DNA from 4 places in the Enterobacter sp. RHBSTW-00175 genome. Region 4 is predicted to be linked to each of the others. Evidence: predicted binding sites of a transcription regulator. Region 4 holds the regulator's gene; each other region holds the start of a gene.

Region 1 (7,266 bases), 2.3 Mb from region 4:
CCAGACGCACTTTAGCCTGATAAGCCGCGTGCTCAAGCGCATAGAAAGCCAGTACACGGAAAACCTCAGCGTTGACCAGCTGGCGGCGGAAGCGAACATGAGTGTCTCGGCGTTTCACCATAATTTTAAATCAGTGACCAGCACCTCGCCGCTGCAATACCTGAAAACATACCGGCTGCATAAAGCGCGCATGATGATGATCCACGACGGCATGAAGGCCAGCGCGGCGGCAATGCGGGTAGGCTATGAAAGTGCGTCGCAGTTCAGTCGGGAGTTTAAGCGCTACTTCGGCGTGACGCCGGGGGAAGATGCTTCACGCATCAGAATGATGCAGGGAGCCTGACGGGAAATATAAGCCGGGTAAGGCGTAGCCGCCACCCGGCAATTTTTTATCACGCGCTGCAATACTTCTTCTTAATCACTACCGCAATAGTTCCCACCAGGCCTGCTACCAGCAGGAACATCGGCAGGATCATCAGGAAGGTCATCACCTGATCTTCATGGTGTTTCACAAACGGGATCATGTTCAGCGCATAGCCGAGTGAGGTCACCACGCCGACCCACAGCAGCCCACTCAGCCAGTTGAAGAACTGGAAGCGGCGATTCGAGAGGCCAGAGATACCGGCCATCGTCGGCAGCAGCGTGCGGACAAACGCCAGGAAGCGCCCGGCGAGCAGCGCGAGCAGGCCGTGCCGGTCAAACATGCAGGTCGCACGTTGATGATATTTATGGGGTAACTGCGAAAGCCAGCTCTTCACCATGCGCGTATTCCCGAGCCAGCGGCCCTGTAAATAGCTTAACCAGCAGCCCAGGCTGGCGGCAGAGGTGAGAATGACCATCGTCGGGGTAAAGTCCATCACACCCTTTCCGATTAATGCGCCGGCCAGCAGAAGCAGGCTGTCACCGGGCAAAAACGAGGCTGGCAGTAATCCATTTTCCAGAAACAGGGTCGCGAACATCACGAAATAGACAACACCCACGACATGTGGGTCCGCCAGTGCGGCAAAATCGTGTTGCCAGAGTGCCGCGATAATATCTTGAATAACAGCCATGGACTTTCCTGTGGAACAGCAGATATAGCGCTATTGTACACCCTGATTCGCCCGCAGGGTTTGATCGCGGGCGCAACTAATGCAGACTTTTCTGGTGGCGGTGTTCACAAAAGAGTCCAGGGGTACATTTTCAGCCAGCACTCTACACGATACGCTCAAACCCTGCCGCTAAATCCGCAATTAAATCGTCCACATTTTCTAAACCGATATGCAGGCGGATCAGGGTTCCGCTGAAGTCCACCTCGCCGCCCGGACGCAGGTCTGCTATCTGCTCTGGCTGGTTTGGCAGGATCAGGGATTCAAAACCGCCCCAGGAGTAGGCCATGCTGAAGAGGGTAAAATTATCCAGGTAGCTCGCCAGCTCATCGTTATTCAGCCGTTTTTTAAGAACGAATGAGAACAAACCGCTGCTGCCTGTAAAGTCACGTTGCCAGAACTCATGACCTTTGCTACCCGGCAGGGCAGGATGGTTCACGCGTTCAACCTGCGGGTGCTGCGCCAGCCATTCAGCGATTTTCAGGCTGCTCTCGTGATGCTGACGCAGGCGCACGCCCAGCGTACGGATCCCGCGGCTGGTCATGTAGGCCGTATCGGCATCAACCATTTGTCCCATCAGGTAGGCATTTTCGCGCAGTTGATCCCAGCAGCGGGCATTGGACACGGCGGTGCCAATCATGCCATCGGAGTGGCCAATCAGGTATTTGGTTGCTGCCTGAATAGAGATATCAATGTCGAAATCCAGCGCCTTAAACAGCACGCCCGCCGCCCAGGTGTTGTCGATCATGATGATGGCTTCCGGCGCTTTGCTGCGCACGGCTTTCACAATGGCGGGCACGTCATGCACTTCCATGGTGATAGAGCCCGGGGATTCCAGGAACACGATGCGCGTGTTTGGCTGAATAAGCTCTGCGATACCTTCACCAATCAGCGGATCAAACCAGCCGGTGGCTACGCCGAGCTTGCTGAGAATTTTGGTGCAGAAATCCTGGCTTGGTTCATAGGCGGTGTTAGTCATCAGGATATGGTCACCCTGTTCCACAAACGCCAGAATGGTATTGGCAACCGCCGCAGCCCCGCACGGGAACAGTGCGCAGCCCGCGCCGCCTTCCAGTTCGCACATGGCTTCCTGGAGTGAAAAATGGGTCAGCGTCCCGCGACGACCGTAAAACAGCCCGCCTTTGGCACGGTTACGCGTTGCGATTTTTTTGTCCTCAACGGTATCAAATACCAGTGAGGAGGCCCGCTGAATCACGCTGTTCACCGATCCCAGTGTGTATTTCTTGTTGCGTCCTGCCTGCACAAGCGTGGTATCAAGCTGCTTCTTAGTCATGTTCGCCAACCCTGTTTTATACGTCTGGACGTCCAGACTACCACGATTGTAAAAATGTGCACCCGGATGCTTATCGAATAAGCAGAAAATTTTATGAAAAATACGCATAAGAAATTTTTACTGCGTAAGCGCAAGGAAAGTGAGCGAAAATTACGGCAATATGTAAATAATAATGAGAACTACTATCAATTCGACGACGTTTTGATATTATTACGCTCAGATTTTGTGATTTGCGTCCTGGAGATACAGAGTGGGTAATAATTTGATGCAGACGGATCTTTCCGTCTGGGGCATGTATCATCATGCTGACATCGTGGTTAAGATTGTGATGATCGGCCTGATTCTGGCGTCCGTTGTCACCTGGGCTATTTTCTTCAGTAAGAGCGTTGAGCTCATTTCGCAGAAGCGTCGCCTCAAGCGCGAACAGCAGCAGCTGGCAGAGGCCCGCTCTCTGGATCAGGCTTCTGATATGACCTCTTCCTTCCACGCCAAAAGCCTGAGCACTCTGTTAGTGAACGAAGCTCAGAACGAGCTGGAACTCTCCGCAGGCAGTGAAGATAACGAAGGCATTAAAGAACGTACCGGCTTCCGCCTGGAGCGTCGTGTTGCCGCTGTTGGCCGTCATATGGGCCGCGGTAATGGTTATCTGGCGACTATCGGTGCGATTTCCCCGTTCGTGGGTCTGTTCGGTACGGTGTGGGGCATCATGAACAGCTTCATTGGTATTGCCCAGACGCAAACCACTAACCTGGCGGTTGTGGCGCCTGGTATCGCAGAAGCCCTGCTGGCAACGGCAATCGGTCTGGTTGCGGCAATTCCTGCGGTGGTTATCTATAACGTCTTCGCGCGTATGATTGGCAGCTACAAAGCCACTCTGGGCGACGTGGCAGCGCAGGTTCTGCTGCTGCAAAGCCGTGACCTTGACCTTAACGCCAGCTCCGTTAAACCGGTACACGCGGCGTCGAAACTGCGTGCAGGTTGATTAGCTATGGCAATGCGTCTTAATGAAAATCTGGACGATAACGGCGAAATGCACGAAATCAACGTGACGCCGTTTATCGACGTCATGCTGGTTCTGTTGATTATCTTCATGGTGGCGGCGCCTCTGGCGACGGTTGACGTGAAGGTGAATCTGCCGGCCTCTTCCAGCCAGCCGCAGCCGCAGCCGCGCCCGGAAAAGCCTATCTATCTGTCGGTGAAGGCCGATAAATCCATGTTCCTGGGCAATGATCCGGTGACGGATGAATCAGTTATCCCGGCACTGGAGCAGCTTACAGGCGGGAAGAAGGACACTACCGTCTTCTTCCGTGCGGATAAAACGGTTGATTACGAAACCATGATGAAGGTAATGGACACGCTGCATCAGGCGGGTTACCTGAAGATTGGCCTGGTTGGCGAAGAAAAAGCCGCCGTTAAATAAAAGAGAGCTGGCGAGAGCCTAATGCTTGTCAGTTAAGCACGGTGCAGGGTTCCGTTCACCTTAATACTCGCAGAAAATAATTCGTTCAGAACACGTGAACGGGATAAGGGGGCCGCCGCGGCCCCCTTATCAATCCCCGCGGCCCGCAAAGAAATCGGTGCTTCGCACTGCGCTCACCTCACGACCGTCTGCCTGCGGTCGGCTCGACTCGACATCCTGTCTCATTTCGCCTCTGGCCGCCATCCATGGCGTCCAGCCCTTGTCATCCGGTCTCCGGTTCGCCGATTTCTGCGGGACTCAACATCCGTGCCATTTTCAGGCCGCAGAGAAGGTTGAAGGTTCGTGAGTCCGGCTGAAAATCGCCGAAGCGTTTCCTGAAGGCCGGGGCGACGCGCAGGGATGCGCGGCGAGGGCGGATTTACAGGGACGTTACCTCCGCCCGTCCCCGATAAGCCGGAAGGAATAAGCTGAGGGTACCGCGAAGCGGCGAGTTTCTTTGCCGGGAGCCGGGATTGCTAAGGGGGCGGCGGCAACCCCCTTAGCACGTTCACCGCAGCGGATTATGCAGGTAGCAGGAAAGCCTAAGTGAACGGAACGATGCCACTCAAATAGCAGAGTAGTTTAATATCGCTTAACTGACTGGCATTAAGCTGGCGCAAGCCAGCTTTTTTTCTGCTGTATATCCCCACTCTTCACATTTATTTATCAATAAAGCCATAGTTAATAATCTGTTGATAGTTAAGAAAATATCAGTATTCGGCTGCGTTATTAAAATATATCTTTTTGCTGAAATGGCAGCGTGGGATATACCCACTACGCTTAAAACAGATAATAAAAAATACCTTCTTTTGAAGGGCTTATTTCACCTGCACAGCAAGAGACTCCCTATGGCGATGACGACATGGCTGCACCCGCACGCACCTCAACGCGACCTCATCTCTTTATCTGCAATACGACAACGTGCTGACCGCTTAATGCTGGTGCTTATCTGGGCCATGTGGGGCGTTTCGCTGTGCGTGGGATATATGAACGACAATATGGCGCAGGGGGCGATTATCAGTACCCTGCTGAGCTGTTTCTCAACTCTGCTGGCGATGCTTTGCCCCGGCTCGCTGCTGTTGCGCCTGAGCTTTGCTTTCGTACTGATGGCGTTTTCCGCGCTGCTTATCCATCTTGGCGAAGGGGAGACGGAGTACCACTTCTCTGTTTTTGTCCTGCTTTCGGCACTGCTGGCCTGGCGTGACTGGCGTCCGCTGGTGATGGGCGCTACGGTCATCGCGCTGCACCATCTGGTGTTTAATTATCTCCAGGAAAATGGGTTGTACGGCGTGGTGGTCTTTATGCACACCGGTTTTCATATGGTGGTCTTCCACGGCCTGTTTGTAGTGGTACAGACGGCCATTCTTCTCCTGCTGGCGGTACGTATGGAGCAGGATGCCCGTTCGGCCAGCGAGGTAGCGAGGCTCGCGGGGGTGATTAACCGCGAGCCAGGCTATCTGACGCTGGCCGTTGATAGCGAACCTGCTGACTCCTCTTTCGCCCGCACCTTTAGCCTGACGCTCGGCACAATGCGTTCCACGCTTGAGCAGGTGAGCGCCAATATCGGGCAACTGCTGGAGGCCTCCCGGGCGCTGCGACAACGTAACAGCGCGCTCTCAGAGCGAACCGATCATCAGGCGTCATCGCTTGCGACGGCAGCCAGCGCAATGGAGCATCTCAGTAACGTGGCGACCCAGACCAGCCACAAGGCCATTCAGGTGCGGGAGATGGCGCTTAGCGCCAGTGAGGTAGCAGAACAGGGTGGCGAGAACGTTCGCCGGGCCATCGCGGCCATGGATCAGATCCGCGAAGAGTCCCAACGTATTTACACCATTCTTGAGCTGATTGACGGAATCGCATTCCAGACGAATATTCTGTCGCTGAATGCTTCTGTCGAGGCGGCAAGAGCAGGGGAACACGGGAAAGGGTTCGCCGTGGTAGCCTCCGAGGTTCGTATGTTAGCCCAGCGCAGTGAAGGGGCGGCAAAAGAGATCCGTCAGCTGCTGACCACCTCTCAGACGACCACGCAGCAGGGTGTCGAGCACGTAGAGCACGCCGGACAGACGATGAAATCGATTATCGAGAGTATCGACGGATTGCGCTCGCTGCTGGAGGAGCTTTCGCAGATGAGTGAGGATCAACGGTCCAGTATCGCGCAGATGAACGGCAGTATTGCCAGTATTGATGCCAGCGTGCAGGAGAATGTACGGCATGTCGCGCAGACGATACAGGTTGCCGAGCAACAGCAGCAGCAGACCGGACAGCTAAAAGAGGCGATAGCGGTATTTAGATTTGATTAGCTTTGCGGGTCAGCGGGCGCGTTGGTTTTGGATGCCAGCGCGTCTTCATTCAGCGCGACATAAGTGACATTCGACGTGCGGTATTCGCCGTCGGAGAGCTTGCGGGTCAAACGTAGGGTGGCCGTTTCTCTGGCCAGCAGGTACTGGTAGTTGGCTTCCAGACGCCCGAGGATCTTCTCTTTAAGCTCTGGTCGTTGCTCAATCAGCGCATTCATCACTGCGCCGTAAATTTCTTCTTTAACCTGGAGCGCATAAATCTCGCGGCGGTTTTGCCATTTCAGGCGCACCAGCGTGGCGGGTATTGAAACCAGATCTTGCGTAATACGCGTCATTTCCACATTTTTTGTGTTTCTCAACGCCTCGAGATTTTGCTCTAAGATAAACTCATCACTTTTTTTGTCATCTAAAGTCAAATAAACATTATTATCTTCAATACCTTTCACGTTAATCATCCCCGAGGTTATAAAAAATAGGGTTGTTTTTTTCGCGGGTAATTAAATTAAGCCAAATTTTATTACCGGCTTCATTTATTTCTTTTGTTTTTTCGACCATTATTTGACTTAGTGTCTGGGCATCTATTTCACCTTCGGCCTGCAAGTCATCCAGAAGGTGAACAAAGGCTTCGATTTTAACAACGCGAAATAGCCGGTCTTTTATATGACGATCGTGCTCTTCCAGCAACATATTACGAGACTTCCCGGTTCGGGAAACACCAATTAATACGTCTGCTTCAAAATCGGAGAGCTTTCTTTTTCCCTGAGTGAAATTAGCCTCTTTTTCTGCTTCCACCGGTTGCTGTTCCACAGGCGCAATGTGGTACTTAGCCGGGACGAGATTGTCGGGCAGCATTTTTAATTTCCTTTAATTTCAACAGGGTGGGGTTGGTAAAGGCGTGAGATTCGTTGACAATAACATGAGGCAATTTTAAAATCAAAAAAAATGGAGCCTACCCATGAACAGTATTTTCTTTACGGTCATAACATTACTATTACTGACCGCTGGCGTTCTTTTATTGATGCAAGAGTTCAATAAAACGAAAGTGTCGAAAGACGCCAGTGAACCGCCTGAACCTGAACTGATGACTAAAGAGGAAGGAGAGGATCATTTTTCCGTTTTGATGAACTC
Region 2 (7,266 bases), 860 kb from region 4:
AAAGGCAAAACAATCAATGAAATTGCCAGCGATCTGGGCGTCAGCAGTAAAACAATCTTTGCCCATAAATACCTGGTTATGCATAAATTTAACCTTCGTACAGATAGCGATTTAAAGGGGTTTCTCAACATGCTGGCGAAAAAAGTAAGCATAACGATGAATTTCAGGAAGAGAATAGTGCGTTGAAGATTGCCGGGTCAGGCATAAATACCACCCGGCAATGTTGTTAAATATTCACCGCATCTAGTAACCGCGTTTTCATGGTCTGATAGGCCGACGCCGCATAATCCTCCGCCCAGCGCTGGTCCTCAATGGCCTCAATCTGTACCGCGCAATATTTCGTTTCCGGCGTTTTGGATATTGGGTCGAGGTTATCCTGCGTCAGTTCGTTACAGGCGCCAATCCACCATTGATACGTCATGTAAACCGCACCGGTATTGATGCGCTCACTGATGCTGGCACGGGTAATCACTTTCCCCCTGCGCGAGCGCACCCAAACCAGTTGGCCGTCGCGGATGCCCAGCGTGTCGGCATCTGCCGGGTTTAACTGCACGCGACCAGGCTCGTCGGCCAGGCTTTGCAGTGCGGCACAGTTACCGGTCATTGAGCGACAGGAGTAGTGGCCAACTTCCCTTACCGTGCAGAGCACCAGAGGATATTCCGCATCAGGAATTTCGGCCGGTTGACGCCACGCGGTCGCAAAAAGCTGCCCCTTGCCGGTTGGTGTGTCGAACTGATTGTCTTTATACAGATAAGGCGTGCCGGGATGTTCCAGGGTTGGACACGGCCACTGGACATGACCCATCTCGCCCATTTTTTCGTACGTCACGCCATAGAACAGTGGGCACAGCTCGCGCATCTCATCCCAGATCTGCTGGTCAGACGTATAGTGCATCGGGAAGCCCATTTCGGTGGCAAGCAGGCTGATGATTTCCCAGTCGCGCTTCACGTTGCCGCGGGCTTCAATGGCTTTGCCGAATCGCTGGAAGCCACGGTCAGCGCAGGTAAATACGCCGCCGTGCTCGCCCCAGGAGGTCGCCGGAAGCAGCACGTCAGCCACTTCGGCGGTTTTGGTCATGAAAATGTCCTGTACCACCACAAAATCTAGCGCCTCAAACCCCTGACGCACCAGACCAAGATCGGCCTCCGTCTGGAGTGGATCTTCCCCCATGATGTAATAGGCCTTGATCTTGCCTTCCAGCGCAAGGTGCGGAACTTCCGTTATGCGTGTCCCCACGCGGTCATCCATCTGGTTGACATCGATGTGCCAGGCATCGGCAAATTTTTGCCGGACCGCAGTATCGGTGACATCCTGATAACCCGGGAACATGTTAGGCAGCACACCCATATCGCACGCACCCTGAACATTGTTCTGCCCGCGCACCGGGCCGACGCCGACCGCCGGGCGCCCCAGATTACCGGTCAGCAGGGCGAGGCTGGAAAGCCCTTTAACCACATCGACGGCCTGCCCAAACTGGGTGACGCCCATCCCCCACATAACGGTGGCAGACGGTGCTGCCGCGAAAGTACGCATTGCCTGGCGAACGTCGCTGGCGGCAATGCCGGTCAGATGTTCGACATTCTCTGGAGCGTAATCTTTTACCGCCTCGCGGTAGGCATCCAGCCCTTCGGTAAAACGCGCAACATAGTTTTTGTCGTACAACTCCTCTTCCAGAAGTACATAGCCGAAGGCGTTTACCAGCGCCATATTACTGCCGTTTTTCAGCTGTAGATGCTGATCGGCAATGCGCGCGGTTTCGATACGGCGCGGATCGCAGACAATAATTTTCGCGCCATTTTCACGCGCTTTAAGCACGCGTCTTGCCACAATCGGATGCGAGTCGGCGCAGTTATAGCCAAAGACCAGCAGGCATTTTGAGTTTTCAATATCGTTGATGGAGTTGCTCATGGCGCCATTGCCAAGCGTCTCCTGTAGGCCTGCAACGGAAGGGCCGTGGCAGACGCGCGCGCAGCAGTCTACGTTGTTGGTGTTAAGCACCGCCCGGGCAAATTTTTGCATCACGTAGTTCGTCTCATTGCCTGTCCCGCGAGAGGAACCGGTAGTCATGATCGACCGTGGGCCGAACTGTTCTTTAATGCTTTTCAGTTTGTTGGCGGTGTAGCGAATGGCTTCTTCCCAGGTAACGGGGGTGAACGCTTCTCCTTTATGGTAGCGGATCATCGGTTGCGTTAAGCGAGGAGTCAGCAGACGGGTGTCGTTAAGGAAATCCCAGCCGTAAAAGCCTTTCAGACACAGCGTGCCCTGGTTTGTTACGCCATCGGCGGCTTCGGCACGGATAATGCGGTTATTTTCAACGACAAGGTTTAATTTGCAGCCTGCACCACAGTAAGGGCAGACGCTTGCGATTTTTTTCATCAATAACAGACCTGTTAATAAATGAAGAGATGTTTAACTGGTTAGCCCAGTCCCGTTAGCGTGATTAGCAGGATCCGTGCCAAATCTGAAAAGGTTGTCATACGGGCATTTATTTCGATGTCGGGTCTGTCGTCGGCAGTGAATTCGTCAAATCTGACGATGATTCGTCAGCTAAATTCCAGGAGCTATTGGGTAAAAATCATTTCGGATATGATGAATAATCTGATGTGCAGAAAGGGTTCTGACCGGATAAGGCGTAAGGAAAACACGATGAAAACCTGGCTGTTCTATATGAATGATATTGCTGTCAATGTTTATGAGAAAAAGACACTCACCGCCGAACGCGCAAAAAGTCTTAAGGCCGAAGGATTTCATAGATTGCCGTTTGATACCGAGGCAAAGGATGAATCAGACGCGGTGGATAGGATGTTGCAGCATTTCCGGGAGAATACCGAGGCTCTGGCGGAGTACACCAAAGATATGACTATCCCGGCGATTATATTTAGCCTGCTTTGATTACAGGAGACGGAGCACCCCTCCGTCTATGGCGAAATGAGCGTGAACAATATCAACTGGGCTTTCTTTGGTCATGCGCAATAGTCCCCCCGGATATTCATAAAGATGCATTGCATCAGAGCCCCAGTCATATCGCGATCTAATTATTCAGAACAGCATTTTTAATCCCACAGCACTTTAATGGTTAACGTGATAATTCCGCTCTTACTTACTTAAAGGAACTAAGAATGAGTTGGAATAAAGAAGCCGCAGTTTCGTATCTCCGTTCACACGCTCTGGGGCGATCTCATAGTGAATGTGCTAAGTTTACCCGCCTGGCCATCCTGGCTGGAGGTGTTAAGGTACCGAACACAGATTATGCAAAAGATTATGGGGCGGAATTATTACGTGCTGGATTCAGTGAACTGCCGCCCGGTTCAACTTTAATTTCTGGCGATGTGGCTGTGATACAGCCTTATCCCGGCGGAAATGGCATAGGTCATATGACCATGTATGATGGCATGCAGTGGATTTCAGACTTTGTTCAAAAAAGCATGTATCCGGGGCCTGGGTACAGAAAAATGCAACCACCCATTAAAATTTACAGGATGCGTTGATGAAAAGGATATTTTTATCATTCGTTATTTTGCTGGTGGGATGCACTTCAGCTGCCAATCAAGATCAGGGCGCAAAAGACGCTACTGAATCATTTTATAAATCCTATCTTTCCGTATTCGGCAGCGATGAAACCAGGCTTTACCCTGCCGACGAACTACGTAAATATGTTTCTGCTGATACTATTGCTCGCATTGATGCCATTCAGGAAATCTCTGAACAGGAGTTAATAGAGTCTGACTATTTTACGTATACCCAGGATTACTCTCGTGAATGGGTAGCTGCGTTACGAGTAGAAAACGCAAGGCCATTTTTAAACGGTGAAGTGGTCCAGGTCATTGAGGGGGCGGGTGACGGGAGAAGCATACACCTTGAAGTTTTTCTTCGTCGTGAAAATGATGCATGGAAAATCTACCGCGTTCGTGACGTAACGAACAATCACGAGCACCCAATTTTCAATACCGGAGCTATTGCCCGGGAAAAGGCCGCAGCGGAAAGTGGGCTTTAAAAAGCGAACAATAACAAGCCTCGGTATCTGCCGAGGCTTGTTTATGGACAGAATAAAATGCCTCACCAACAAACTATCCTGTATTTTCTGTCGCGGCATGCCGGAATGACCGACCTGATGCTGCTTTCTGCTGTAGCTGTGGTCGCGCGAGCCTCCTACACCGGGCCGCCATGGTGGCAGGAACTGGAAGGAACTACGTGGGGGTAAATTGGGGAGCGATAAATTGTCCGATATTGTCCGCATCCCCAAAATCTTAAGTTGCTGATTTTAATGTAATCGACTGATTTAGTAGAAATTAAAAAATCTATCCTATAAATAGGTATTTTCGATACATATTTCTTCATTCCCACCTGTACGTCTATTTAGAATGTTAAATGCATTATTTATCAATGTATTGAACAATTAAATCCATCCCTCCGGCCTGTCGCAACAGGGTCTATGCTTAATAAAAGTAGCCAAAAAGGGCGATTTAGCGGAAAGCCCCTGCTGTCAGGGGGTTGAAGTGATAATCGTTATCACTAACATGATGTTATGCCCTGGTGGCTCAATACATGAGGTGGACCTATGGAATTGCATTCAGAAACCTTCAATCCTGCCGACTTTGCCTGGCGTGGTTTAACGCTAACGCCAGCGGCTGCGGCACATATTCACGAGCTGGTGGCTAAACAAACCGGGATCCTCGGCGTGCGCTTAGGCGTTAAGCAGACCGGTTGTGCAGGCTTCGGCTACGTGCTGGATACCGTCACGGAACCCGCAAAAGACGACCTGGTATTTGAAACCGATGGCGCGAAACTGTATGTCGCGCTACAGGCCATGCCCTTTATTGACGGAACTGAAGTCGACTACGTTCGCGAAGGGTTAAACCAGCTCTTTAAATTTCATAACCCGAAAGCCCAGAACGAATGCGGCTGCGGCGAAAGCTTTGGCGTATAGGCGGTACTATGTCTCGTAATACTGAAGCAACTGATGATGTCAACACCTGGAGCGGCGGGCACCTCAACTATAAAGAGGGGTTCTTCACCCACCTGCAAACAGATGAACTGGCAAAAGGCATCAATGAAGATGTCATCCGCGCGATTTCGGCCAAGCGTAATGAGCCGGAGTGGATGCTTGAGTTCCGTCTGAATGCTTTCCGTGCCTGGCTTGAAATGGAAGAGCCACACTGGCTAAAAGCGCACTATGACAAGCTGAACTATCAGGATTACAGCTACTACTCCGCGCCATCCTGCGGCAGTTGTGATGATACCTGCGCCTCGCAGCCGGGAGCCGTACAGCAAACCGGTGCCGAGAACAGCTTCCTGAGCAAAGAAGTCGAAGAGGCATTTAATCAGCTGGGCGTGCCGGTGCGGGAAGGTAAAGAGGTGGCGGTTGATGCCATTTTTGACTCCGTTTCAGTTGCCACCACCTACCGTGAAAAGCTGGCCGGGCAGGGCATTATTTTCTGCTCGTTTGGCGAAGCCATCCACGAACACCCCGATCTGGTGAAGAAGTACCTGGGGACGGTTGTACCGGGTAACGATAACTTTTTTGCCGCGCTCAACGCTGCGGTAGCGTCCGATGGTACCTTTATTTACGTGCCAAAAGGCGTGCGCTGCCCGATGGAGCTGTCGACCTATTTCCGCATCAACGCCGAAAAAACCGGCCAGTTCGAACGCACGATCCTGATTGCCGATGAGGGAAGCTACGTCAGCTACATCGAAGGCTGTTCTGCTCCGGTTCGTGACAGCTATCAGCTGCACGCGGCAGTGGTGGAAGTCATCATCCACAAAGACGCCGAAGTGAAATACTCCACCGTGCAAAACTGGTTCCCGGGCGATGGTAACACCGGCGGCATCCTGAACTTCGTCACCAAGCGCGCGCTGTGCGAAGGCGAAAACAGCAAAATGTCCTGGACCCAGTCGGAAACCGGCTCTGCGATCACCTGGAAGTACCCAAGCTGCATTCTGCGTGGGGATAACTCCATCGGTGAGTTTTATTCTGTGGCGCTCACCAGCGGACGCCAGCAGGCGGATACCGGCACCAAGATGATCCACATTGGTAAAAACACCAAATCAACGATTATCTCGAAAGGGATCTCCGCCGGGCACAGCCAGAACAGCTATCGCGGGCTGGTGAAAATCATGCCTACGGCCACCAACGCCCGTAACTTTACCCAGTGTGACTCAATGCTGATTGGCCCGGATAGCGGCGCACATACCTTCCCGTACGTGGAATGCCGTAACAACAGCGCCCAGCTGGAGCATGAAGCGACCACATCGCGTATTGGTGAAGATCAGCTCTTCTACTGCCTGCAACGCGGGATCAGTGAAGAAGATGCGATATCAATGATTGTTAACGGCTTCTGTAAGGATGTGTTCTCTGAACTGCCGCTGGAATTTGCCGTTGAAGCCCAAAAACTCCTCGCCATTAGTCTTGAACACAGCGTCGGTTAAGGAAAGCACATGTTAAGCATTAAAGATTTACAGGTAAGCGTTGAAGACAAAGAGATCCTGCGTGGCCTCAATTTTGACGTCAAACCGGGAGAAGTTCACGCCATCATGGGGCCAAACGGCTCCGGGAAAAGTACGCTTTCAGCGACGCTGGCAGGACGTGAAGATTACGAAGTCACCCGTGGTTCTGTCGAGTTTAACGGCAAAGATTTGCTCGAGATGTCACCGGAAGACCGCGCGGGAGAGGGCATCTTTATGGCCTTCCAGTACCCGGTAGAAATCCCTGGCGTCAGTAACCAGTTCTTCCTGCAAACGGCGCTCAATGCGGTGCGTAAATACCGTGGGCTGGAGGCGCTCGACCGATTTGACTTCCAGGATCTGATGGAAGAAAAAATCAAGCTGCTGAAAATGCCGGAAGATCTCCTGACCCGCTCTGTGAACGTCGGCTTCTCCGGCGGTGAGAAAAAGCGTAACGATATTCTGCAAATGGCGGTGCTGGAGCCGGAACTGTGCATTCTCGATGAAACCGATTCTGGTCTGGATATCGATGCCCTGAAGATTGTGGCTGACGGCGTAAACTCCCTGCGCGACGGTAAACGTTCGTTCATTATCGTCACGCACTACCAGCGAATTCTTGACTACATCAAACCGGATTACGTCCATGTGCTCTGGCAAGGGCGCATTGTGAAATCCGGCGATTTTACGCTGGTCAAACAACTGGAGGAGCAGGGCTATGGCTGGCTTACCGAACAGCAGTAACGCGCTACAGCAGTGGCATCGCCTGTTTGAAGCGCAGGGCGACTCGCGCTCTGAACATGCCCAACAGCACCTTCAACAGATGC
Region 3 (7,266 bases), 1.5 Mb from region 4:
CAGTAATGGCGGGCTTTGCAGGCAATGTGACGCTTGCCGCATTTCCTGATCTTTCCATCTGTTTCTTGAAAAACGGGCAGCTTTTGCGAGGTTTGCTGCCGAAAATTTAAGGTGAGTCTGAAGAGCCTTAATTACTATTTTGAGAACATTTCTCATCGGTGGGGGCTGCTATGACCGTACTACACAGCGTGGATTTTTTTCCTTCGGGAGGTTCGCCTGTTGCGATTGAACCACGGCTCCCACAGGCTGCATTTCCGGAGCATTATCATGATTTCCATGAAATTGTGATTGTTGAACACGGTACGGGGATCCACGTGTTTAATGGCCAGCCGTACACTATCAGCGGCGGTACGGTGTGCTTTGTGCGTGACCACGACAGACATTTGTATGAACATACGGACAACCTGTGTCTGACCAATGTGCTTTACCGGTCACCGGATGCGTTTCAGTTTCTTTCGGGGCTTAACCAGCTGCTGCCGCAGGAGAAGGACGGGCATTATCCGTCGCACTGGCGGGTGAATCAGGCCACGCTGCAACAGGTGCGCCTGCTGGTTAATCAGATGGAAAAGAGTGAAGACGGGCACGAGACGCATGTCATCGCCACCCGCGAGCTGCTGTTTATGCAGTTACTGGTACTGCTGCGCCGCAGTAGCCTGGTGGAAGGGCTGGAGAATAACGACGCGCGGCTGAATCAACTGATGGCCTGGCTGGAAGACCACTTTGCCGAGGATATCCGCTGGGAAACGCTGGCGGATGATTTCTCGTTATCGCTACGCACCCTGCATCGTCAACTCAAACATCACACCGGACTCACGCCGCAGCGCTACCTCAACCGCCTGCGCCTGATCAAAGCGCGCCACCTGCTGCGCCATACTGACGAAAGCGTTACGGATATCGCCTATCGCTGCGGTTTCGGCGACAGTAACCATTTTTCGACTTTGTTTCGCCGGGAATTTAACTGGTCGCCGCGCGATATTCGCCAGGGTAAGGACGCATCACTCCAGTAACGCGAGGGCAGTCACCGTTTTCTTGCCGCAAAAAAGCTAATAATGTCAGGTTATTCGCCGTTGAGGTTGTGGTGTGGCTGCTCAGTTAATCCTTCGCAAAAATGATTTCTTTGCCTCCGCTGGCCAGTCCGTTGCGGTGGCCGATCGCTATCCGCAAAATGTTTTTGCCGAACACACGCATGAGTTTTGTGAGCTGGTGCTGGTGTGGCGGGGAAACGGCTTACACGTTCTCAACGACCGGCCTTACCGTATTACTCGCGGTGACCTGTTTTATATCCGCGCCGAAGACAAACACTCCTACGCCTCGGTAAACGATCTGGTGTTGCAGAACGTGATTTATTGCCCGGACAGACTCAAGCTCAACGTCGACTGGGCCGCGCATATCCCGGGGTTTAACGATGCCAGCAACACGCCGCACTGGCGTTTAAGCAGCAACGGCATGACCCAGGTGCGCCAGGTGATTTCCCTGCTTGAACAGGAGAGCCAGAAGGCCGACCCGCTTGCCAACCCGATGGCGGAACTGCTTTTCGCACAGCTGGTCATGACGCTCAAACGCTATCGCTACGCCACCGATAACCCCTCCGCGAGTGAACAGGAAGCGCTGCTGGACAAGCTCATTACCACCCTTGCGGGCAGCCTGAACAAGAGCTTCGTGCTGGAGAAGTTTTGCGAACAGGAGCAGTGCAGCGAGCGCGCGCTGCGCCAGCAGTTTCGTACTCAGACGGGAATGACGGTGAACCACTATCTGCGCCAGCTGCGCATCTGTCATGCTCAGTATCTGCTACAGCATACGGAGCTGATGGTCAGTGAAGTGGCGATGCGCTGTGGCTTTGAGGACAGTAACTACTTTTCGGTGGTGTTTAACCGCGAGGTGGGGATGACGCCGGTTCAGTGGCGTCATCGCAGTCGAAAGGCGGCGTAATCAGTTCGCCATGCCGAGGCCAACGATGTTGGCGGCGATAATAATCACCACGCAGCCCAGGCTCAGTACGCCCACCGGACGACGCCCGGCATTGTTCCACTCCTTCAGGATCAAACCCACTAACCCGCCGCACAGCACGTAGAAGCTCATGTGCAGCATCCAGCTCATGTAGTCATACTGCGCCGGAATACTGGCGTGACCCCAGGCGTAGAAGAAGAACTGCAAATACCACATCAGGCCGCCGAGAGCAGAGAGCAGCACGTTGGTGATGATCAACGGTTTTGCCAGAGAGAAGTCTGCTTTTACCGACAAGTTCTTCACTTTTGCCAGACGAATGAAGCAGAAGCCCAGGTTCACCAGCGCGCCGCCGCCCATAATCACCACGTAGCTTGGCAGCGCAACGTACAGCGGGTCTACGCCCAACGCGGCAGCGGCTTCATGCATCGGTTTGGCGGCGTTCATCGCAAAGGACATACCGGCCGAAAAAATGCCGCACATCACCGCCAGCACCAGACCTTTCTTCAGGTTGAAGTCTTCGGCCTTAATGCCCATTTTGCGCTCTTTGAGTTGGCCTGCGCGGGTCACGATAGCCACGCCAATCACCGCAACCAGCACGCCAAGCAGCGTCATCTGCCCGCCCTGAGTGTGGATCAGCACATCGAAGTTGCCGTTGAGGATCGGCGTCATCAGCGTACCGACAATCAACGTAATACCGATGGCAATACCAATGCCCATCGACATGCCGAGGTAGCGCATGGTCAGGCCATAGTTGATGTTACCGATACCCCACATCGCACCGAACAGAAACACCGGCAGCAGCGTGGAGGCGTTAAAAGAAGAGTAGTAAGCCCAGAAATCGGGCAACAGCACAGCGCTGATGGTCCAGGGCAGGATAAGCCACGAGACGGTACCCCCAACGGACCACATGGTTTCCCACGACCAGTGTTTAACCTTTTTAAACGGGGCATAGAAACAGGCCGCACTGGCTGCGCCTATCAGATGCCAGAAAATACCCATCGTAATCGCATGATTCATTTTTACATCCTCATCGTTTTTATATGTCGGAGGCTTCCCGCCGACTTGATGAGTGTAAAAATTAGGCGGATTGGGAACCTTCAGAAGGTTGCCGCAATTTGGTTTTAAATGGCAATTAACGCGTTAACCGCGTGAGCAGACTCACAATTTCGTGATTGTTGCGAAAGACGAATAACCTTATAAAAACTACGGCATTGATAATCATTTTCAATATCATTTAATTAACTATAATGAACCAACTGCTTACGCGGCATTAACAGCTGTGCCGCCCGACACTAATGGAGAGGATTATGAGTTACACACTGCCATCCCTGCCGTATGCCTACGACGCACTGGAACCGCATTTCGACAAGCAGACGATGGAAATCCATCACACTAAACATCACCAGGCTTATGTGAACAACGCGAACGCAGCGCTGGAAAGCCTGCCAGAATTCGCAAACCTGTCTGCTGAAGAGCTGATCACCAAACTTGACCAGCTGCCAGCTGACAAGAAAACCGTTCTGCGTAACAACGCAGGTGGTCACGCTAACCACAGCCTGTTCTGGAAAGGCCTGAAAACCGGCACTACCCTGCAGGGCGACCTGAAAGCGGCTATCGAGCGCGATTTCGGCTCTGTAGACAACTTCAAAGCTGAGTTTGAAAAAGCTGCGGCTACCCGTTTCGGCTCAGGCTGGGCGTGGCTGGTACTGAAAGGCGACAAACTGGCTGTTGTCTCTACCGCAAACCAGGACTCCCCGCTGATGGGTGAAGCAATTTCTGGCGCATCCGGCTTCCCAATCGTGGGCCTGGACGTGTGGGAACACGCTTACTACCTGAAATTCCAGAACCGTCGCCCTGACTACATCAAAGCATTCTGGGATGTGGTTAACTGGGACGAAGCAGCAGCGCGTTTCGCCGCTAAAAAATAAGGTTGCATTGACGCCTGTGAGAAGCGAGTCTTATGACTCGCTTTTTTTTGTATCTGTATACCCGTCATACTTCACGTTGCAGGTGCGTTGGCTGCGCTCGCTCACCCCAGTCACTTACTTGAGTAAGCTCCTGGGGATTCACTCCCTTGCCGCCTTCCTGCAACTCGAATTATTTAGGGCATATAAAGGAGCCAGGATGCACTACCCGGTGAATGTATTTACAGGCAAGGTAAGGGATTACGATGGCAGCCGCCCGAGCGCCATCGCCAAAGTACAGGTTGACGGAGAACTGACGTTAACCGATGTCGGGCTGGCGGGCGACGAGCAGGCCGAAAAGAAAATCCACGGCGGGCCTGAGCGCGCGCTGTGCCACTACCCGCGCGAACACTATCAGCACTGGATCACCGCATTCCCTGAACAGGCAGACCTGTTTGTGGCGCCGGCGTTTGGCGAGAACCTCTCGACCGAAGGGTTGACCGAGAATAACGTCTTTATCGGTGATATTTTCCGTTGGGGAGATGCCCTGATTCAGGTGACGCAACCGCGCTCGCCGTGCTTCAAACTTAATTATCATTTCGGTATCAGTGATATGTCGGCCCGTCTGCAAACGGCGGGTAAAACCGGCTGGCTGTACCGCGTGGTACTGGCAGGGCAGGTTTCTGCGGACGCGCCGCTGGAGCTGGCGTCACGCCTGAGTGATGTCTCGGTGTACGACGCCTGTGCGATTGCCTGGCATATGCCGTTTGACGATGAACAGTATCATCGCCTGCTGTCGGCGGCGGGGTTATCGACCAGCTGGACAAGAACGATGCAGAAGCGCCGCATTAGCGGTGAGATCGAGGATAATTCGCGGAGATTGTGGGGGAAATAACAGCCCCTCACCCCGGCCCTCTCCCCAAAGGGGCGAGGGAGAAAATACCGCACCGAGCCGTCCCCTCTCCCCTATGGGGAGAGGGTTAGGGTGAGGGGGTTACGAACGCTTATACAGCGGCAACCACAGTGTTAACCGCAGCCCACCCAGCGGGCTGTCGTCGGCTTTCACCCAACCACGGTGCTGCTGCATGGCGGTTTCAACAATCGCCAGACCCAACCCCGTACCGCCAGATTCACGGTCACGCGCCTCGTCGGTACGGTAGAACGGACGGAAAATCTGCTCGCGGTCTTCCGGGCTTACGCCTGGACCGTCGTCGTCGACAATGACGGTGATCCCGTCTTTATCCACCGAGAACGCCACCTCAATCTTCGTATGCGAGTAGCGCAGGGCGTTACGCACGATATTCTCCAGCGCGCTTTCCAGCGTGTTGGGGTTACCGTACAGCGGCCATGGCCCCGGCGGGAAGTTGACGGTAAAGGATTTGCCCATCTGCTCTGCTTCGAATGCGGCATTGTCTAACACTTCGTGCCACAGATGATTGGCTTTCACTGTTTCGCTGACCAGCGCGTTTTTCTGCTGATTGCGTGACATCACCAGCAGGTCGTTGATCATGCTGTCCAGACGATGCGCTTCCGTTTCGATACGCTCCAGCTCTTTGCTCTCGCCGCTGCGGCGACGCAGCAGCGCGGTGCCAAGCTGGAGTCGCGTGAGCGGTGTGCGCAGCTCATGCGAGATATCCGAAAGCAGCCGTTGCTGCGCTGTCATCATGCGCTCCAGCGCGCTCACCATCTGGTTAAAACTGGCGCCTGCGGCAAGGAACTCCTGCGGCCCGGATTCCAGCTCAGGGTGCTGTCTCAGGTTGCCCTGCGCCACTTCGTCGGCGGCATTTTTCAGCTTACGCGCCGGTTTTGCCAGGCTCCAAGCCAGCCAGAGCAGCAGCGGTGAACTGACCAGCATCGTGACAATCAGCAGCAGCAGCGGTCGGTCAAACAACAGGTTGATAAAGTCGGACTGGGAGTTGCTCGCAGGGCGAATCAGATAGAGCTGGTAGTTATCTTCCCCATCTCTCACGGAGAAGGGGCCAACCATTTCTACCCGACCATATTTTTTCTTCTGAGGATGATCGGCGTTATCCGCCTGGCCGATGAAGTTGCGGATAATCTGCATTTCATTGCGATCGGCCCCAATGACGCGGCCTTCGCTGGTGACCAGCAACAGACGTTGTCCGGGGGGCGCCCATTTGTCGATAGCGCGAAACAGCCTGCGCCACCACATTAAATCGTTCGGCGGATCGTTTGCCAGCTCGGCTTCTACGTGCTGCTCGATCATCACGCCCTGACGTTGCTCACTGTCGAGAAGCTCCGTCATCTGGCGTGAGTCGAGTTTTGGCAACATCAATACGAGCATTAAAACCAGTGCCAGCGTCAGCCAGAATATGGCGAAGATGCGGGCGGTTAAGCTACCTATCATGAAGCGGAAACCATCAGATAACCGCGACCACGCAGGGTTTTAAACCATGGGTGACCGTCTTTACGTTCCGGCAGTTTACGACGCAGGTTAGAGATATGCATATCGATAGCACGGTCAAACGGCGTCAGGCGCTTGCCGAGCACTTCCTGGCTTAAATGTTCACGCGATACCACCTGGCCAAGATGCTGCGCCAGCAGATACAGCAGGGTGAACTCGGTGCCGGTCAGTTCCAGTGTCTGGCCGTCGAAGCTGGCTTCCTGGCGGCCTGGATTCAGGCTCAGGGAATCCACTTCCAGCGTTGGCGAGCTGTTGTCAGTATTCTGCTGCTGTTCGCTCCAGTGGGAACGACGCAGGATAGCGCGAATACGGGCAACCAGTTCACGGTCGTTGAACGGCTTCGGTAAATAGTCATCCGCGCCCAGCTCAAGGCCGAGTACACGGTCAAGTTCGCTGCCGCGTGCGGTCAGCATAATCACGGGGGTCTGGTGTGTCTGGCGAAGCTCTTTCAACGTATCAATGCCGTTTTTCTTCGGCATCATGACGTCGAGCAAAAGTAAATCGATGCTGTCGTCAAGGAGACTCAGCGCCTGCTCGCCATCATGGGCAACCAGAACGTTGAAACCTTCCATGTCGAGCAACTCCTTTAAAAGGGATGTGAGCTCTCGGTCATCATCAACTAACAGGATTTTATTCATTGTTTAAATACCTCCGAGGCAGAAATTACGACATCAAGGCTCTCTAATCCATGACTTTACGTTGTTTTACACCCCCTGACGCATGTTTGCAGCCTGAATCGTAGACTGTCTCTCGTTGAATCGCGACACGAAAGATTTTGGGAGCAAGTGATGCGCAAAGTTACCGCTGCCGTCATGGCCTCAACGCTGGCGTTCAGTGCGTTTAGCCAGGCTGCCGTAGCAATCATCGGCGACAACGGGCTCTCAGGAGAGAGTGAAGCGCAGCACAGCGGCCAAAGCCATATGTTTGACGGCATAAGTTTAACCGAACATCAGCGTCAACAGATGCGAGATCTGATGCAGAGGGCACGAC
Region 4 (7,266 bases):
TGACCATCCTCACCATGGTAAACATGATGGGGTCAGGAATTATCATGCTGCCCACCAAGCTCGCAGAAGTCGGTACGATCTCGATTATCTCCTGGCTGGTGACTGCCGTTGGCTCAATGGCGCTGGCGTGGGCCTTTGCCAAGTGCGGGATGTTCAGCCGTAAATCAGGTGGCATGGGTGGCTATGCGGAGTATGCCTTCGGTAAGTCGGGCAACTTTATGGCCAACTATACCTACGGTGTGTCGTTGCTGATTGCCAACGTGGCGATTGCTATTTCGGCTGTCGGTTACGGTACGGAGCTGTTTGGTGCCACGCTCAGTCCGGTACAAATCGGTATCGCCACCATTTGTGTATTGTGGATCTGTACCATTGCGAACTTCGGTGGTGCGCGCATCACCGGGCAGATCAGCAGTATCACCGTCTGGGGGGTGATCATCCCGGTGGTGGGATTGTGCATCATCGGCTGGTTCTGGTTTAGCCCTACGCTGTATGCCAACTCCTGGAACCCGCACAATGTACCGTTCTTTACTGCGGTGGGGTCATCTATCGCCATGACGCTGTGGGCATTCCTCGGTCTGGAATCCGCCTGTGCGAATGCCGAAGTTGTGGAAAACCCGGAAAAGAACGTCCCGATTGCTGTACTGGGCGGTACGCTGGGTGCTGCCGTTATCTACATCGTTTCAACTAACGTGATTGCCGGGATTGTGCCTAACATGGATCTCGCCAACTCCACCGCGCCGTTCGGGCTGGCCTTCGCGCAGATGTTTACCCCAACCGTCGGGAAAGTGATCATGGGTCTGATGGTGATGTCCTGCTGCGGCTCACTGCTCGGCTGGCAGTTCACCATTGCGCAGGTGTTTAAGTCATCCGCAGACGAAGGTTATTTCCCGAAAATCTTCTCGCGTGTGACGAAAGCAGATGCGCCGGTGCAGGGTATGTTAGCGATTGTTATCTTCCAGAGTGGTTTGTCGCTGATGACCATCAGCCCGTCGCTGAACAGCCAGTTCAACGTGCTGGTAAACCTGGCAGTGGTGACGAATATCATTCCGTACATCCTGTCGATGGCGGCCCTGGTGATTATTCAGAAGGTGGCAAAAGTCGATCCGGGCAAAGCCAGAGTGGCCAACATCGTGGCGCTGATTGGGGCAATTTACAGCTTCTATGCGCTCTATTCGTCCGGCCAGGAAGCGATGCTCTACGGCGCGATGGTGACCTTTATGGGCTGGACGCTGTACGGTTTAGTGTCACCGCGATTTGAATTGAAGAACAAACACAGTTAAAAAAATAGCCCGGTGGCGCTAGCGCTTACCGGGCCTACGTTCGTTGTTGTAGGCCGGGCAAACGCAGTGCCGCCCGGCACACAAACCGCACTTACGCGTTTTTCAGCACTTCGCTGACAATCTCTACCGCTTCTTTCTCAATCAGCTTACGGTGTTCGTCGCCGAGGAAGCTTTCGCAATAGATTTTGTACGCATCTTCCGTACCGGAAGGACGCGCAGCGAACCAGCCGTTGTCGGTCATCACCTTCAGGCCGCCAATAGACGCACCATTACCCGGCGCTGCCGTCAGGCGTGCAGTGATAGGATCACCAGCCAGTGTGTTGGCACTCACCATTTCCGGGGACAGTTTAGACAGCGCTGCTTTCTGCGCAGAGGTCGCTGAAGCCTGGATACGGTTGTAGCTTGGCGCGCCAAAACGTGCAGCCAGCTCATTGTAGTGCTCCTGCGGGTTTTTCCCGGTTACGGCAGTAATCTCTGCCGCCAGCAGACACATAATGATGCCGTCTTTATCGGTGGACCATGGCGTACCGTCGAAACGCAGGAAGGATGCACCCGCGCTCTCTTCACCACCAAAGCCGAAGCTGCCGTCATGCAGACCATCAACAAACCATTTGAAGCCAACCGGCACTTCCACCAGCTTGCGGCCCAGCGCGTCAACCACACGGTCAATCATCGCAGAGGACACCAGCGTTTTACCCACGGCAACATCTTTGCCCCATTGTGGACGGTGCTGGAACAGATAGTTGATGGCCACCGCCAGATAGTGGTTCGGGTTCATCAGCCCTGCCGGGGTGACAATACCGTGACGGTCATAATCCGGGTCGTTAGCAAAGGCCAGGTCGAATTTGTCGCGCAGCGCCAGCAAGCCAGCCATCGCACATTCAGAGGAGCAGTCCATACGGATAGCACCGTCTTTATCCAGATGCATAAAGCGGAAGGTCTGATCGACGTGATCGTTAACGATGGTCAGATCCAACTTGTAATGCTCTGCGATGCGTTTCCAGTATTCGATACCGGAGCCGCCGAGAGGATCTACACCCAGTTTCAGGCCTGCTTTCTGGATAGCCGCCATATCGACGATATCCGCCAGCCCTTCAACAAACGGCTGCACCAGATCCTGCTCTTTCACGCGACCAGATGCCATCGCGACATCCAGGGAAATACGTTTCACGCCTTTCAGGCCATCTGCCAGCAGGGCGTTAGCACGGTCTTCCACCACTTTGGTAACGTTAGTATCTGCCGGGCCGCCGTTAGGTGGATTGTATTTGATACCACCGTCTTCCGGCGGGTTGTGGGATGGTGTGATAACGATACCGTCAGCCAGTGCACCGCCTTTTTTGTTGTGCACCAGAATCGCGTTGGACACCGCCGGCGTTGGGGTAAAGCCGTTGTTTTCCTGCACAATGACGTCTACACCATTGGCTGCCAGCACTTCCAGTACGGAAATGAATGCAGGCTCAGACAAGGCGTGAGTATCTTTCCCTACATAGCACGGACCGGTGACGCCATTTTTAGCGCGCTCTTCCGCGATGGCCTGGGCAATGGCCAGAATATGCGGTTCGTTAAAGCTGTGGCGCCCCGCACTGCCGCGGTGGCCAGATGTACCAAACTTCACTGCGTGTTCTGCGTTACCTACAACCGGCTTCAGCACGTAGTACTGAGCGGTCAGTTGGGCGACGTTAATCAAATCGCTTTGTTGTGCAGGTTGGCCTGCACGGCTGTGATTTGCCATTGCCTGGTCCTTCTTATGCAAGGGTTAAATTGTACCGCAAACCTTTTCAATCAATTCCGCCGGGAACTGCATGGACTGCATGATGTGTTCGACCATGCTGCACTTGCGCCCCGTGTTGGTATTGGTGATCACCCAATACGGGGTACCAGCCACGTGTTTGGGTTTGGTTTGATTGCCATTTTGCAACAGCGTCTGTTCGTCGCCCGCAAAATAGACGCGAGTACGGCCATGCAGCGACTCAGTCGCTTCAGCAAACGCTTTGTTATCCAGTGAGTAGAGTGTAGACAGCACCAGCATAAAGCGGTTAACCGCTTTTTTCTGTTCTGCATATTCATCAGACAGCAGCAGTTCGCGCATCGCACGAACTTTGTCTTTCGCCGGTGTCATAGCGGGTTTGGCTTGCACCGCAACGCTCGGCTGAGACACGACATCTTTCGCGACAGGAGTGACAGGCTGTGAGGCGGCGGAAATTTTAAGCATACGCCGTAAAATGTCGGACGCGCTCTCCCCGATATGCCGCGTTTGGCTGGCGATATACTGATAGAGTTCGTCATCAACTTCGATTGTTTTCATCTTAATCCAGTGCGATATCTTATCTGAATACAAGTCGTTGGGATTATAAGGTCAAATCCCAACAGCGGATAGCGTCAAGCCAGGTTGGCGGCAAAAGTCAGATTAAACTGGATCCTTGCAGCCGGGCGGCAGAATGGTCAACATGATACCCTAACCTGACATACGTAAAAAAAGAACTTTGCCATGAAATTGAATACCCGAGCGCAATCTGCACAATCGCCGAACAATAATTCTCCCATCGTACTGGTTCACGGTCTTTTTGGCAGCCTGGATAACCTGGGTGTGCTGGCGCGGGATCTGGTTAGCGATCACGATATTTTGCAGGTAGATATGCGCAACCATGGCCTTTCAGGGCGCTCGCCAGAGATGACTTACGCCGCAATGGCGCAGGATCTTCTGGATACGCTTAAGGCAAACAACCTCGAAAAGGTGACGCTGATTGGGCATTCAATGGGAGGCAAAGCCGTTATGGCCCTGACCGCACTCGCGCCGGAGCACATTAACGGCCTGGTCGTAATAGACGTAGCGCCCGTGGATTATAACGTGCGTCGCCACGATGAGATCTTTGCCGCTATTAATGCAGTGACAGACGCCGGTGTTTCCACCCGCCAGCAGGCCGCAGCTATCATGCGCGACCATCTTAATGAAGAAGGTGTGGTGCAGTTTCTGCTGAAATCGTTTGTCGACGGCCAGTGGCGCTTCAACGTGCCGGTGCTGTGGGATCAATACTCAGAAATCGTCGGCTGGGAGCCGGTTGCGGCCTGGCAACACCCTACCCTCTTTGTGCGCGGCGGTAATTCGCCGTATGTCACCGAAGCCTGTCGTGATGAATTGATCAGGCAGTTCCCCGAAGCCCGCGCGCATGTTATCGCCGGAGCCGGACACTGGGTTCATGCTGAAAAACCAGAAGCCGTGCTTCGCGCGATCCGTCGCTATCTCTCTGATACTGCGAATTGATTAAAAAGACAGCGACTGGAAGCCTGCGGGCTTCCAGTCGTTGGCGTGCCGATGTGGGTGATGTATGATGGCGCGCTTATCGCCCGGGCAATAGCAGGGCGGCTTGTTTTCCCCCGAAGTCTCAAAATCATGGCCAAAGAACAAACGGACCGTACGACAATAGATCTGTTCGCGAATGAGCGTCGCCCGGGACGACCCAAGACAAATCCGCTTTCGCGCGATGAACAGCTGCGTATTAATAAACGCAACCAGCTTAAACGCGATAAAAATCGTGGGCTTAAGCGTGTCGAACTGAAACTCAACGCCGATGCCGTTGATGCACTCAACGAGCTTGCCAGCGCCCGCGACATCAGCCGCAGCGAGCTGATTGAAGAGATGTTGATCGCCCAACTCGAAAAATTGCACAGCAAGGCATAAGTCAGAAAACTCCCTTTCTCACCTTTTTCATGTAGCACAGAGTGCAGTCCTGCGTGATAGCTGTTTCCGCAGGGTTGTCTGTTCTGCTATTATTGCCCTTATCCGTGGACAAATTGCGCCACCATACCATTAAGTTTCAAGAGGTTATTTTACTCATGGCAATCATCGGCATTTTCTTCGGCAGTGATACCGGCAATACCGAAAATATCGCAAAAAACATTCAAAAACAGCTCGGTAAAGATGTTGCCGATGTGCATGACATTGCCAAGAGCAGCAAAGAAGATCTCGAAGGCTATGACATCCTGCTGCTGGGTATTCCAACCTGGTACTACGGCGAAGCGCAGTGCGACTGGGACGATTTCTTCCCGACTCTGGAAGAGGTTGATTTCAACGGTAAGCTGGTTGCGCTGTTCGGTTGTGGCGATCAGGAAGATTACGCAGAATATTTCTGTGACGCGCTGGGCACCATCCGCGACATCATTGAACCACGCGGCGCAGCTATCGTAGGTCACTGGCCAACGGCGGGTTACCACTTCGAAGCCTCTAAAGGCCTGGCCGACGACGATCACTTTGTGGGTCTGGCCATCGATGAAGACCGCCAGCCAGAACTGACTGCAGAACGCGTTGAAAAATGGGTTAAACAGGTCCGCGAAGAACTGAACCTGGACGACATCCTTAACGCCTGATAGTGAGCGGCGCAACTTCGGTTGCGCCCGCTTGACCGGGTCAAACCGATTAAATTAATTGCTACAAACTTTTAACTTTTTCGTTCAGACCTGTACAATATCCCCTTGGTAAAACGTGGATGCCATCGAACAAGTTTGTTGGTGATACCACGTTTTTATAAGCATACTTTGCTTGAGACTTGCAGTTTTCATTTAGACATGGCAGTTCTATAATGATACGCATTATCCCAAGTGCATTCTCTGTCACTTCCTCCTTAGAAGTGAATCGTTTAGCAACAGGACAGATTCCGCATGACTGACAACAACACCGCATTAAAGAAGGCTGGCCTGAAAGTTACGCTTCCTCGGTTAAAAATCCTTGAAGTGCTTCAGGGACCAGACAATCACCATGTCAGTGCGGAAGACCTTTATAAGCGTCTTATCGACATGGGTGAAGAAATTGGGCTGGCGACCGTTTATCGCGTGCTGAACCAGTTTGATGACGCGGGCATTGTTACCCGTCATAACTTCGAAGGCGGTAAATCTGTTTTCGAACTGACTCAGCAACACCATCACGATCACCTGATCTGCCTCGACTGTGGCAAGGTCATTGAATTTAGTGATGACTCTATCGAAGCGCGCCAGCGTGAAATCGCGGCCCGTCATGGCATCCGTCTGACCAACCACAGCCTGTACCTGTACGGCCACTGTGCGGAAGGCGATTGCCGCGAAAATGATCACGCGCACGACGCGAAGTAAGTGCTATGTTCATACTCTGAGCCAGCCGAAAGGTTGGCTTTTTTTTTGTTGATCGCGCTTTACCGGGGAACGCTGCTTTTATTTTCAGGAAGAAGTAGTCGTTTTCCCGGTATCCGTATGCCATTCTCTTTATCACCTTGATCTTATTGTTCATCCCTTCCAGTACGCTAGTATTTAGTCTGTGCCTTGCACTCGCTATTATCCCGCCAACATTTCCCTTTAGTTTTTCAGCGAACTGCTTCAGCGCCTTTATGCCGCTTTCCTGGCATTGTCTGTACCATTCATTCCCGCGCTGAATCGACTCCTGTTCATTCGGCGCATACCACAGCTCTTTCAGTGCCGTTTTCAGCACATACACGGTATTTTTGATTAAATAACACCTGGTCATTATCTGAAAATGACAGTACTGGTCATAAACATGATCTGGTTTCTACTTCGATGCTTGTAACGGGCATAGGCTTGCCTTTATTAACCATATAAAAAGATCACTCGATTGAGCTGAAGTGCGCGAAGTTAAAGGTGACGCTATTCGATATAGCCTGGGGTTACCTGCTTTAAAAACCGAGTTTGTCGAATACGCTGAAATGGGAGGCACTTACTCGTTTTACCACCTCATTACATTCGATGATGATGGACCTGCAATTCTTGTTTCTGAACTGCTCGATGCAGATGCTAACCCGATACGGAAACATGAAGAGTATCTGTGTAACGACCCTGTCGAGAAGATGCAGACCATACCGAACGTTAAATCTATCGGTGAGATGAGAGGCCGATAAACATAGCCCGAGTATAGATAGAGGTGGTGGACGGTGGTAATGCCAGCACTTATCCGATAACCACCAACCTTCTCAACACGAAGGTTATTTATCTCTTAACAATGAAA

What was found. Region 4 encodes Fur, which represses iron uptake genes when iron is present. Its sites were predicted from a motif close to ATAATAATGAGAACNACTATCAA; they were not measured.
Region 1: a site for Fur is predicted at 2,549-2,571, ahead of exbB (tol-pal system-associated acyl-CoA thioesterase). Genes of this name have one in related genera too.
Region 2: a site for Fur is predicted at 4,498-4,520, ahead of sufA (Fe-S cluster assembly scaffold SufA). Genes of this name have one in related genera too.
Region 3: a site for Fur is predicted at 3,159-3,181, ahead of sodA (superoxide dismutase [Mn]). Genes of this name have one in related genera too.

The regions. Positions count from the first base shown of each region.
Region 1 covers NZ_CP055930.1:1,274,102-1,281,367, reverse strand. Annotated here, with positions in the region: gene HV107_RS06025 (AraC family transcriptional regulator) at 1-343, shown strand, start outside; gene yghB (DedA family general envelope maintenance protein YghB) at 393-1,052, opposite strand; gene metC (cystathionine beta-lyase) at 1,195-2,382, opposite strand; gene exbB (tol-pal system-associated acyl-CoA thioesterase) at 2,633-3,364, shown strand; gene exbD (TonB system transport protein ExbD) at 3,371-3,802, shown strand; gene HV107_RS06000 (methyl-accepting chemotaxis protein) at 4,690-6,141, shown strand; gene HV107_RS05995 (cytoplasmic protein) at 6,138-6,593, opposite strand; gene HV107_RS05990 (hypothetical protein) at 6,586-6,990, opposite strand; gene HV107_RS05985 (ESA_00282 family adhesion-associated protein) at 7,094-7,266, shown strand, end outside.
Region 2 covers NZ_CP055930.1:4,423,147-4,430,412, forward strand. Annotated here, with positions in the region: gene HV107_RS21370 (LuxR C-terminal-related transcriptional regulator) at 1-186, shown strand, start outside; gene fdhF (formate dehydrogenase subunit alpha) at 227-2,377, opposite strand; gene HV107_RS21380 (hypothetical protein) at 2,648-2,893, shown strand; gene HV107_RS21385 (hypothetical protein) at 3,121-3,489, shown strand; gene HV107_RS21390 (YbjP/YqhG family protein) at 3,489-3,995, shown strand; gene HV107_RS21395 (hypothetical protein) at 4,053-4,202, shown strand; gene sufA (Fe-S cluster assembly scaffold SufA) at 4,560-4,928, shown strand; gene sufB (Fe-S cluster assembly protein SufB) at 4,937-6,427, shown strand; gene sufC (Fe-S cluster assembly ATPase SufC) at 6,437-7,183, shown strand; gene sufD (Fe-S cluster assembly protein SufD) at 7,158-7,266, shown strand, end outside.
Region 3 covers NZ_CP055930.1:2,047,927-2,055,192, reverse strand. Annotated here, with positions in the region: gene rhaS (HTH-type transcriptional activator RhaS) at 171-1,007, shown strand; gene rhaR (HTH-type transcriptional activator RhaR) at 1,081-1,929, shown strand; gene rhaT (L-rhamnose/proton symporter RhaT) at 1,930-2,964, opposite strand; gene sodA (superoxide dismutase [Mn]) at 3,255-3,875, shown strand; gene yiiM (6-hydroxyaminopurine reductase) at 4,072-4,746, shown strand; gene cpxA (envelope stress sensor histidine kinase CpxA) at 4,846-6,219, opposite strand; gene cpxR (envelope stress response regulator transcription factor CpxR) at 6,216-6,914, opposite strand; gene cpxP (cell-envelope stress modulator CpxP) at 7,065-7,266, shown strand, end outside.
Region 4 covers NZ_CP055930.1:3,558,626-3,565,891, reverse strand. Annotated here, with positions in the region: gene potE (putrescine-ornithine antiporter) at 1-1,280, shown strand, start outside; gene pgm (phosphoglucomutase (alpha-D-glucose-1,6-bisphosphate-dependent)) at 1,372-3,012, opposite strand; gene seqA (replication initiation negative regulator SeqA) at 3,037-3,585, opposite strand; gene ybfF (esterase) at 3,769-4,542, shown strand; gene ybfE (LexA regulated protein) at 4,672-4,959, shown strand; gene fldA (flavodoxin FldA) at 5,115-5,645, shown strand; gene HV107_RS16915 (ryhB-regulated fur leader peptide) at 5,858-5,944, shown strand; gene fur (ferric iron uptake transcriptional regulator) at 5,937-6,383, shown strand; partial or broken gene HV107_RS16905 (transposase) at 6,436-6,771, opposite strand; gene HV107_RS16900 (hypothetical protein) at 6,887-7,159, shown strand.